4 regions of the Kitasatospora sp. NPDC059812 genome follow, and region 1 is predicted to be linked to each of the others. Evidence: riboswitches for the same ligand, from Rfam matches in the RefSeq annotation. Region 1 holds a riboswitch; each other region holds the start of a gene.
The links. A riboswitch is a leader RNA that binds a small molecule or an ion and turns the genes downstream of it on or off. The one in region 1 is predicted to bind cobalamin.
Positions count from the first base shown of each region.

Region 2: it holds a riboswitch for cobalamin, as region 1 does, so the genes downstream of both, ACFV6D_RS05740 (cobalamin biosynthesis protein) here and ACFV6D_RS35425 (iron ABC transporter permease) in region 1, are expected to answer to the same signal.
Region 3: it holds a riboswitch for cobalamin, as region 1 does, so the genes downstream of both, ACFV6D_RS21860 (prenyltransferase/squalene oxidase repeat-containing protein) here and ACFV6D_RS35425 (iron ABC transporter permease) in region 1, are expected to answer to the same signal.
Region 4: it holds a riboswitch for cobalamin, as region 1 does, so the genes downstream of both, ACFV6D_RS25615 (ribonucleoside-diphosphate reductase subunit alpha) here and ACFV6D_RS35425 (iron ABC transporter permease) in region 1, are expected to answer to the same signal.

Region 1 covers NZ_JBHWIO010000116.1:7,004-9,193, reverse strand. Annotated here, with positions in the region: gene ACFV6D_RS35425 (iron ABC transporter permease) at 1-835, opposite strand, end outside; cobalamin riboswitch at 925-1,063, opposite strand; gene sodN (superoxide dismutase, Ni) at 1,152-1,547, opposite strand; gene sodX (nickel-type superoxide dismutase maturation protease) at 1,843-2,190, shown strand, end outside.
Region 2 covers NZ_JBHWIO010000007.1:74,762-76,951, forward strand. Annotated here, with positions in the region: gene ACFV6D_RS05735 (alpha/beta hydrolase family protein) at 1-525, opposite strand, end outside; cobalamin riboswitch at 845-977, shown strand; gene ACFV6D_RS05740 (cobalamin biosynthesis protein) at 1,085-2,053, shown strand; gene ACFV6D_RS05745 (cobyric acid synthase) at 2,050-2,190, shown strand, end outside.
Region 3 covers NZ_JBHWIO010000043.1:49,053-51,242, reverse strand. Annotated here, with positions in the region: gene ACFV6D_RS21865 (flagellar hook-length control protein FliK) at 1-203, opposite strand, end outside; gene ACFV6D_RS21860 (prenyltransferase/squalene oxidase repeat-containing protein) at 234-1,307, opposite strand; cobalamin riboswitch at 1,407-1,547, opposite strand; gene ACFV6D_RS21855 (enoyl-CoA hydratase) at 1,615-2,190, opposite strand, start outside.
Region 4 covers NZ_JBHWIO010000057.1:39,959-42,148, forward strand. Annotated here, with positions in the region: gene ACFV6D_RS25615 (ribonucleoside-diphosphate reductase subunit alpha) at 1-1,061, opposite strand, end outside; cobalamin riboswitch at 1,253-1,395, opposite strand; gene ACFV6D_RS25620 (hypothetical protein) at 1,661-2,190, shown strand, end outside.

The sequences.
Region 1 (2,190 bases):
TGACGGCCACCACCGTGCCGGTGACGGCGGCGGTCACCACGAACAGCTCGCGGCGCAGCCGGTCCGGGTCCACGCCCAGCGAGGCGGCCGTCTCGTCGCCCATGGCGAGCGCGTCCAGCCGGCCGGCGGCGCAGGCCAGGTACGCCAGGCCGGCCAGCACGGTGGCGGCGGCGATCGGCACCGAGCCCCAGGTGGCGCCGCCGAGGCTGCCGAGCAGCCACATCATGGCGTCCCGGGCGGCCTCGCCGCGGGCGGCCGCGAAGACCATCAGCGCGGTGACGGCGGAGAAGCCGTAGGAGAGCGCGGTGCCGGTGAGCACCAGCCGCAGCGGGGTGAGCCCGTAGGCCGTCCGCGCCGCGAGGTAGACCAGCACCATGGCGACCAGCGCGGAGCCGAACGCGGAGGCCGAGATCGCCCACACCCCGAGCGAGGCGAAGGCGCCGAGCAGCAGCACCGCGTTGGCGCCGACGGCCGCGCCGGAGGAGATGCCGAGTACGAACGGGTCGGCCAGCGCGTTGCGCACCAGGGCCTGGACGGCGACCCCGGTGGCGGCCAGCCCGGCGCCGACCACGGCGGCCAGCACGGCACGTGGCAGCCGGATCTCCCAGACGATCGCGTAGGCGGCGGCCTCCTCCGCCTCCAGCCGTCCGCCCGTCAGCCCGGCGGCCAGCAGCCGCAGGACGCGGGGCAGGCCGATCCCGGAGGCGCCCAGCGCCACGCCGCAGAGCAGCGAGAGCAGCAGGGCGGCGGCCAGGCCGACGGCGAGCGGGAGGGCGGGTATTCGGCGGGCGGGCGGGCTCGTTGCGCCACTGCCCGCGGCTGCGGTGCTGCTCACGGTGCGCCTTGCCTCGGGCCGCGGGTGCGCGGGGGCGGCACCGGTCGGGCGCGGGCCCGGGCGCCATCCCCTCGCAGTCCACGGCGAGTTGTCGGGAGTTCAGCGGCCGGGGGCGATCGGGCTGGCACGGCCCCGGGGCCGTGCTCACCGTTGCGGGTCAGCGCCGGATTCACACCGGACTTCCCCCTCGGACGCCCTGGCAGCATAACAGCCACTCAGGCTAGGCAACCCTTACCGGGCTCGGATGGGGCGTGAACGCACGACCGCCCCCGTCCGGGCTCGCGGACGGGGGCGGTCGGGTGGCGACGCGTCAGGCTCAGGCCTGCTTGGTCTCCCAGAAGATCTTGTCGACCTCGGCGATCAGGTCCAGCAGGGCCTGGCCGGTGGCGGGGTCGGTGGACGCCTTGGCGGCCGAGGCGGCCTTCAGGGTGTCGTTGATCAGCTGGTGCAGCTGCGGGTACTTCTCGAAGTGCGGGGCCTTGAAGTAGTCGCTCCACAGCACCGAGATGTGGTGCTTGACGGCCTCGGCACGCTGCTCCTTGATGATCAGGGCGCGGGTGCGGAAAGCCGGGTCCTCGTTGGCCTGGTACTTCTCCTGGGTGCCCTTGACCGACTCGGCCTCGATCCGGGCCTGCGCCGGGTCGTACACGCCGCAGGGCAGGTCACAGTGGGCGTGGGCGGTGGCGCGCGGTGCAAACAGACGAGAGAACATGGGAGTCCTTCCTTAGATCGTCTTCCCGCGCCCGAGATTACCCTTCCGCCCCCGGGGTTTCGCGATCGGGCGGTGGGCCTAGGGCAAAAGGCGGACCCGGAACCGGGGTAATCCGGACATCGAACGGATCGAACGGGGTGACGGTCCGTACGGCAGACTGGGACCGGGCGGTCCGGGAGGAGGAGTCGTGGCGCGGAGCACGGAACCGGCGGGTACGGAACCGGCGGGCACGGAACCCCGGGGGCGGGGCGGCGGCGCGGTGCCGTTCGGGCTGGTCGACGTGGCGGGCCCGTCGATGGTCCCGACCCTGCGCGAGGGCGACCAGTTGCTGGTGCGCTACGGCGCGCCGATCCGGCCCGGCGCGGTGGTGCTCTTCCGGCACCCCTTCCAGCAGGACCTGCTGGTGGTGAAGCGGGCCGCCGAGCGGCGTCCGAGGGGCTGGTGGCTGCTGTCCGACAACCGGCCGGTGGACAGCGACAGCCGAAGCTACGGCCCGGTCCCGGACGAACTGGTGCTCGGCCGGGTGCTGCTGAGGCTGCGCCCGCGCCCGGCCTGGCTGGCGCCGGGGCGGCGGCTGGAGCGGCTGCTGCTGAGCACCCGGCTGGCCCGGGTGCCGGGCCTGGCCCGCCGCCTGGGCGTCTGG
Region 2 (2,190 bases), on a different contig from region 1:
GCGGTCGAGGACGGGGAGGACCGGGAGGGTCTGCTGCCGGTCGGCGCCGGGGCCGTGGACGAGGATCACCCAGGTGCCGCGTTTGCCGTCGAGGCGCCAGGCGGGGAGGGCGCCGAGTTCGCCGTCGGCGGCGGTGTCGGTGAAGGGGAGGCCGAGCGCCTCAGTGGGGTCGCCGAGGTGGACGCGGGGGGTGAAGCGGACCTCGGTGCCGGGGGTGAGGGTGCCCCGGTCGGCGCGGACGAGGCGACGGGTGACACCGTTCTCGTCGCTGTGCAGGACGTCCTCGACGACGGCGTGGCCGTGGTCGTCCCACTCCACGGCCCAGCGGCCGGGGCGCAGGCTCTCGGGGCGGCGGTTGAAGGTGATCCGGCCCGCGGCGAGGCTCCGCACCAGGACGGGGCCCGACTCCCGGACGGCGCTCGCCGGGTGGACCAGCCGTTCGGAGGCCCGACGGCCGATCACCAGGACGGCGGCCCCGGCGCCGACGACGGCGGCCGCCACGACGGCCGCGGTTCCCCAACGCATATCGCTCCCCGCTCTGCTGGTCTTGGCTGGTCTTGGACCGGACGGTGTCCGGGCGGTGTCCGGGCGCTGCTCGGACGGTGTTCGGGCACCAGTTCACCGGGGGGCCGCGCGGGCGGCCACCGGGCTGGGCCGTCCGGGGTACGGCGGGGCGTCGGGCAGGGCGGGGCGTCAGGCGGGCGGGGCGTCGGGCGGGGCGGGCCTCGGGCGGGCGAGAACGGCACCGGCGACAGGGCTCCGAGGTGTGACCAACCCCTCCGTGACCTCGGTTGACTCCCGGTTCGGCCGCGTGATGGGATCCTGGGGCCAAACGGAGGCATGCAGAGGAAGCCGGTGCGAGTCCGGCGCGGTCCCGCCACTGTCACCGGGGAGCACGCTCGGAACATTGCCACGGCGGACCGTCAGAAGCCGCTGGAAGGCCCGGGGGTGCGTCCGACCCGGAAGCCAGGAGACTCTCGCCCCCGGTACGTCGATCCAGGGCGCGGACCCTGAGTGAGGACACGCACGCGATGCAGGCTGCCCCGACCCGCCGGACCCGACGCGGCCTTCCGCCGAACCCGCCGTGCGCCCGCTGACCCGCGCCGCCGCGTTCGCGCTCGGCGCCGCCGCGGGCTTCGCCGCGGACGCCCGCTTCGCCGACCCCCGGCGCGGCCACCCGGTGGCCGTCTTCGGCGGCGCGGCGACCCGGCTGGAGCGGCGGGTGTGGCAGGACGACCGGGTGGCCGGCGCCGGGTACACGGCGCTGTGCGTGGGCGCGGTCGCGGCCGGCGCGGTGGCCCTGGACCGTACGGTGGGCCGGCGTCCGCTGGGCCGGGCCGCGCTGGCGGCCGCCGCGACCTGGACGGTGCTGGGCGGCACCTCGCTGACCCGGGAGGCGCGCACCATCGGCCGGTCGCTGGCCACGGGTGATCTGACGGCCGCGCGGGAACGGCTGCCGCACCTGTGCGGGCGGGATCCGAGCGCGCTGGACGGGCCGCAGATCGCCCGCGCGGTGGTCGAGTCGGTGGCCGAGAACACGGCGGACGCCGTGGTGAACGCGCTGGTCTGGGGCACGCTGGCGGGCACGCCGGGGCTGCTGGCGTTCCGCGCGGTGAACACGCTGGACGCGATGGTCGGCCACCGCTCGCCGCGGTACGCCCGGTTCGGCTGGGCCTCGGCCCGGCTCGACGACGTAGCGGGCTGGCCGGGCGCCCGGCTGACGGCGCTGCTCACGGTGGCCGCCGCGCCGCAGCCGAAGACGGCCTGGCGGGTCTGGCGGCGGGACGGCTCGGCGCACCCGAGCCCGAACGCGGGCCAGGCGGAGGCGGCCTTCGCGGGCGCGGTGGGCGTCCGGCTGGGCGGGACCCTCCAGTACGGGGAGCGGGTGGAGCACCGGCCGGTGCTGGGCGCGGAGTTGCGCCCGGTGACGGTGGACGACATCGAGCGGGCCTGCGTGCTCTCCCGGCGGGTGGGCGCGCTGGCCCTGGGTACGACGGTCGCGGGGCACGTCGCGCTGCGCTTGCTGACGACACGGTGGAGGGGAAGGGCATGAGCAACGCACTGCTGGTCGCCGGGACGACCTCGGACGCGGGCAAGAGCGTGGTGACCGCGGGCATCTGCCGCTGGCTGGCCCGGCAGGGGGTGCGGGTCGCGCCGTTCAAGGCGCAGAACATGTCGCTGAACTCCTTC
Region 3 (2,190 bases), on a different contig from region 1:
GCGCAGCCGGTCTGGATGCCGCCGCCGACGGCGGTGGAGTCGACCACGACGGTGACGCCGGTGGTGCCGTCGCAGGCGGCGGCCTGTGCCTGCGGGGCCTGGACGGCGGAGGCGCCGAGCAGGCCGGCGGTGAGGGCAGCGGCGGCGGCGATCGAGCCGAGGGTGCGGCGGGCCGGGCGCGCGGGCGCCAGGGTGTCGGTCATCGGAGCTCTCCTCGCGGGGTCAGCGGGTGGTCAGCGGGTGGTCGCCGGGCAGGCCGGCACGGGCGCGTCCGGGCGGGCACCGGCGGCGGAGAGGGTGGCCAGCGGGGTGCCGGCCAGGCCGAGGACGGCCTGCGCGGTGGCCCGGGCGCCGGTGGCCGGGTTGAAACCGGACGCGTCGTAGGCGACCGCCCCGCGCACGCCCGGGTCCGTGGCGCAGCCCTGCTGGAGCTTGACCAGGCTGCTCCAGCCCTTGAGGCCGGCCCCGAAGCGTCCGCCGGCCAGCAGTGCCTGCGTGGCGAGGCCGGTGGTGTTGGCGTTGGACGCGGCGGCCCCGACGGCCGCGAAGCCGCCGTCGGCGTTCTGGTGGGCGGTCAGCCAGCCGAGCCCGGCGTTGGCCTTGGCGGTGCGGCCGGTCGCGGCGAGGGCCTGTACGGCGAGCGCGGTGGCGTCCGGGTCGCTGGTGCAGGTGGCCTGGCCGAAGGAGACCGGGTAACCGCCTTCCGGGCACTGGCTGTTGGCGAGGAAGTCGACGGCCGCGGCCGGGGCGCCACCGGTCGTGCGGTGCAGGGCGATCAGGGCCAGGGACTGGCCGAAGGCGTTGCTGTAGTCGCCCCACTGCGAGCGGTCGGAGAACCGGCCGTCGGCGGTCTGGAGGGAGCGCAGCCGGGCGGGCAGGTCGACGCCGCCGAAGGCCGTCGGGTTCCCGCCGCGCACCTCGACGGCGAGCAGCAGCTTGGCGGTCGCCCCGGCGTAGGCCTCAGTGGTGCCGTCGCCGAGGTAGCCGCTGATGATCTCGGGCTTGGCCAGCCAGGCGGTGGCCTTCGCGGCGGCCTGGTCGGAGCTGCGCGAGGCGGCGAAGGCCAGTACGGCGTCGATGGTCAGGCCCTGGTCGGGGTAGGCGGTCCCGTTGAAGACGGACTCGAAGTGGTCGCCGTCGACGAGCTGGCGGGCGAGCCAGCCGCCGGCGGCGGCGTCGGGGCGGATCGTCGAGGACGAGGTCGCGGCGGCAGGCGTGGCGTGGGCGGCAGCGGCCGCCGGGAGGACGGTGGCGAGGGCGAGCGCGGGTATCGCGAGGAGGCGCAGGGGGCGTCGGAACGAGGGCACGGTGGGCCTTTCCGGGCCCGCACGCAGGGGCCCGGAGGACGGCGGCACCAGCCGGGGCAGCCCTCGGAGCTCCGGCCCGCAGACCACGACGGGAGGAGGGGACGACACACCTCCGCCGCCGGGTACTCGGGCTCGCCGCCGGCGTGGAGCCGGCGGCCTACCGTTGCGGGTCAGCGCCGGATTCGGACCGGACTTCCCCCAGCGGCGGAGTCACAACTTGACGGCTCATCATGGCGAGACGGAGAAGATCCGGTCAAGGGATCGTCCGTCACATCGCGCCACATCGCGCCGCGAACTGCTCGGACCGTCAGCGGTTGAGGAACTCCGGCGGGCGCTTCTCGGCGAAGGCCGCCATGCCCTCCTTCTGGTCCGCCGTGGCGAACGTGGCGTGGAACAGGCGCCGTTCGAAGCGCACGCCCTCGGCGAGCGTGGTCTCGTACGAGCGGTTGACGCTCTCCTTGAGCATGACCGCCGCCGGGGTGGACATCGCCGCGACGGTCTCGGCCACCGTCAGGGCCTCGGCCAGCAGCTGGTCCGCCGGGACGATCCGGGAGACCAGGCCGGCCCGCTCGGCCTCCTCGGCGCCCATCATCCGGCCGGTCAGGCAGAGCTCCATCGCCTTCGCCTTGCCGACCGCCCGGGTCAGCCGCTGCGAACCGCCGATGCCCGGGATGACACCGAGCTTGATCTCCGGCTGCCCGAACTTCGCGGTGTCCGCCGCCAGCAGGACGTCGCACAGCATCGCCAGCTCGCAGCCGCCGCCCAGCGCGTAGCCCGCCACCGCCGCCACGACGGGCTTGCGCAGCGCGGCGAAGCGGTCCCAGGCGGCGAACCAGTCGCCGAGGTAGGCGTCGACGAAGTCGAGGGACTGCATCTCCTTGAT
Region 4 (2,190 bases), on a different contig from region 1:
GAGAACAGCGACCAGTCCTCGTTGGCGTTGACCCGGCGCATGAACTCGTCCGGGATCCAGTGCGCCAGGTTGAGGTTGTGGGTGCGCCGCGCCTCCTCGCCGGTGTTGTCGCGGAGCTCCAGGAACTCCTCGATGTCGGCGTGCCAGGTCTCCAGGTAGACGCAGGCCGCGCCCTTGCGGCGGCCGCCCTGGTTGACGGCGGCGACCGAGGAGTCGAGGGTGCGCAGGAACGGGACGATGCCGTTGGACTTGCCGTTGGTGCCGCGGATCAGGCTGCCGCGCGAGCGGATGCGCGAGTAGGACAGGCCGATGCCGCCGGCGTGCTTGGACAGCCGGGCGATCTGCGCGTAGCGGTTGTAGATCGAGTCCAGGTTGTCCAGCGGGGAGTCGAGCAGGTAGCAGCTCGACATCTGCGGGTGCCGGGTGCCGGAGTTGAACAGGGTCGGCGAGGAGGTCAGGTACTCCAGCCGGCTCATCAGGCCGTACAGCTCGGCGACCTCGCGCACGGACTGCTCGCTGTCGCCGACCGCCAGGCCGCAGGCGACGCGGAGCAGGAAGTGCTGCGGGGTCTCGATGACCTTGCGGGTGATCGGGTGGCGCAGCAGGTAGCGGGACTGCACGGTGCGCAGGCCGAAGTACTCGAAGCGGTCGTCGCCGTGCGCGTCGATCAAGGCGTCCAGGGCGGCGGCGTGCTTGGCGACGAAGGCGGCGGTGGTGTCACCGATCAGGCCCTCGTCGTGGCCGACGGCGATCGAGGCGGCGAAGGAGCGCGAGCCCTGGCTGTTCGCCTCGTCGACGATCTCCAGGGCGAGCAGCCGGGCGGCCAGCTTCGAGTACTGGGGGTCCTCGGCGATCATCGACGCGGCGGCGTCCACGGCCAGCCCGCGCAGCTCGGCGAAGTCCGAGCCGGCGTGGCGGCCGCGCAGCGCGGCGGCGGCGACATGGCCGGGGTCCACCTGGGGGAGATCGACGCTGCGGTCGGTGAGCAGCCGAAGGAGCGCGCCGCCGGGGTCGGAGACCGTCGGGTCGGTGGGGGCGGGGCCGGTGCCCTGGGCGGGCAGGGTGGCTGAGGCAGCGGTGGTCAAGGCGCTCTCTCCTGGCGGCGATCGGCGGCGGTGATCGGGGGGTACCGGGCCGTTCGGGGCAGGGGAGCACGGCACGTACGCAGAAAGCGTCGCGCGACAGTGGCGTCCCCGGCCCGCCCGCGAGGCCCGGAAGGTAGTTCTCGTGCTGGCGCGGCCTCTGCGGGAGGGCCCGTGCGCACACCGTCGGCAGGTACTCGGACTCGCGGTGCGGCTGCTGGAGCCGCCCGCTCACCGCTGCGGGGCAGTCCCGGATTCGCACCGGGTTCCCCTGCATCGACAGCAGGATTGAGCATACATCTTGTGGTGTCTCTCTGATGCGACCCCACATGTAGTACGGCGCGGTGTGTCGGCGCGATAACCGGGGGTGCTGGGAGGGGGCGGGTCGTGGCCTTGGGGCGCCTCGGATCCGGGCTCCCGGGGCCCTGGTTCCGGGCTCCGGCGTCCTGGTTTCGATACGGAACGGTCACCGGGCGGACCGGCTGGCGGGGGCATGCCCTACGATCTGGGCGCATGAGCGAGCGAAGCGCCGAGGGGCGCGTTTCGCGAAGCGATCATCGAGCGAAGCGAGGGGGCGCGTGAGCGACGGAACTGGCGCACCCGGGCAGGGTCCGCAGGGAACGCCTCCCACCGGGCCGGGGGACGCGCACGGTCAGCAGCCGCCGGTGGTGCCCGGTCCGGTGTTGCCGCCGAGCGGGGGCTTCGGGCCGCCGCCGGCCTCGTACGGGCCTCCGGTGCCGCCCGCGCAGCCGGTGGCGCAGCCCGGCCCGCCGGGGCAGCCTCCACTGCCGCCGCCGGGCCAACCAGGGCAGCAGCTGCCGCCGCAGTGGCAGCCGAACCCCCAGCCGCATCCCCAGGCGCATCCCCAAGGACACCCGCAGGCGCACCCGCAGCCCCAGGCGCCGCAGCGCGCCGAGCCGAACTGGCAGGCGCTGGCGGACCGCAACGCGGCGGACGACAAGCGCCGCCGCCGGTTGCGGGCCCTCGGCGTGGCGGTCGCGGTCGTCCTGGTCGGCGGCCTGGTCGCGGGCGGGACGGTGCTGCTGACGAAGGGCGACGGCGACAAGCCGACCGCCGGGCCGACCGCCTCGGCCTCCAACCGGCCGTC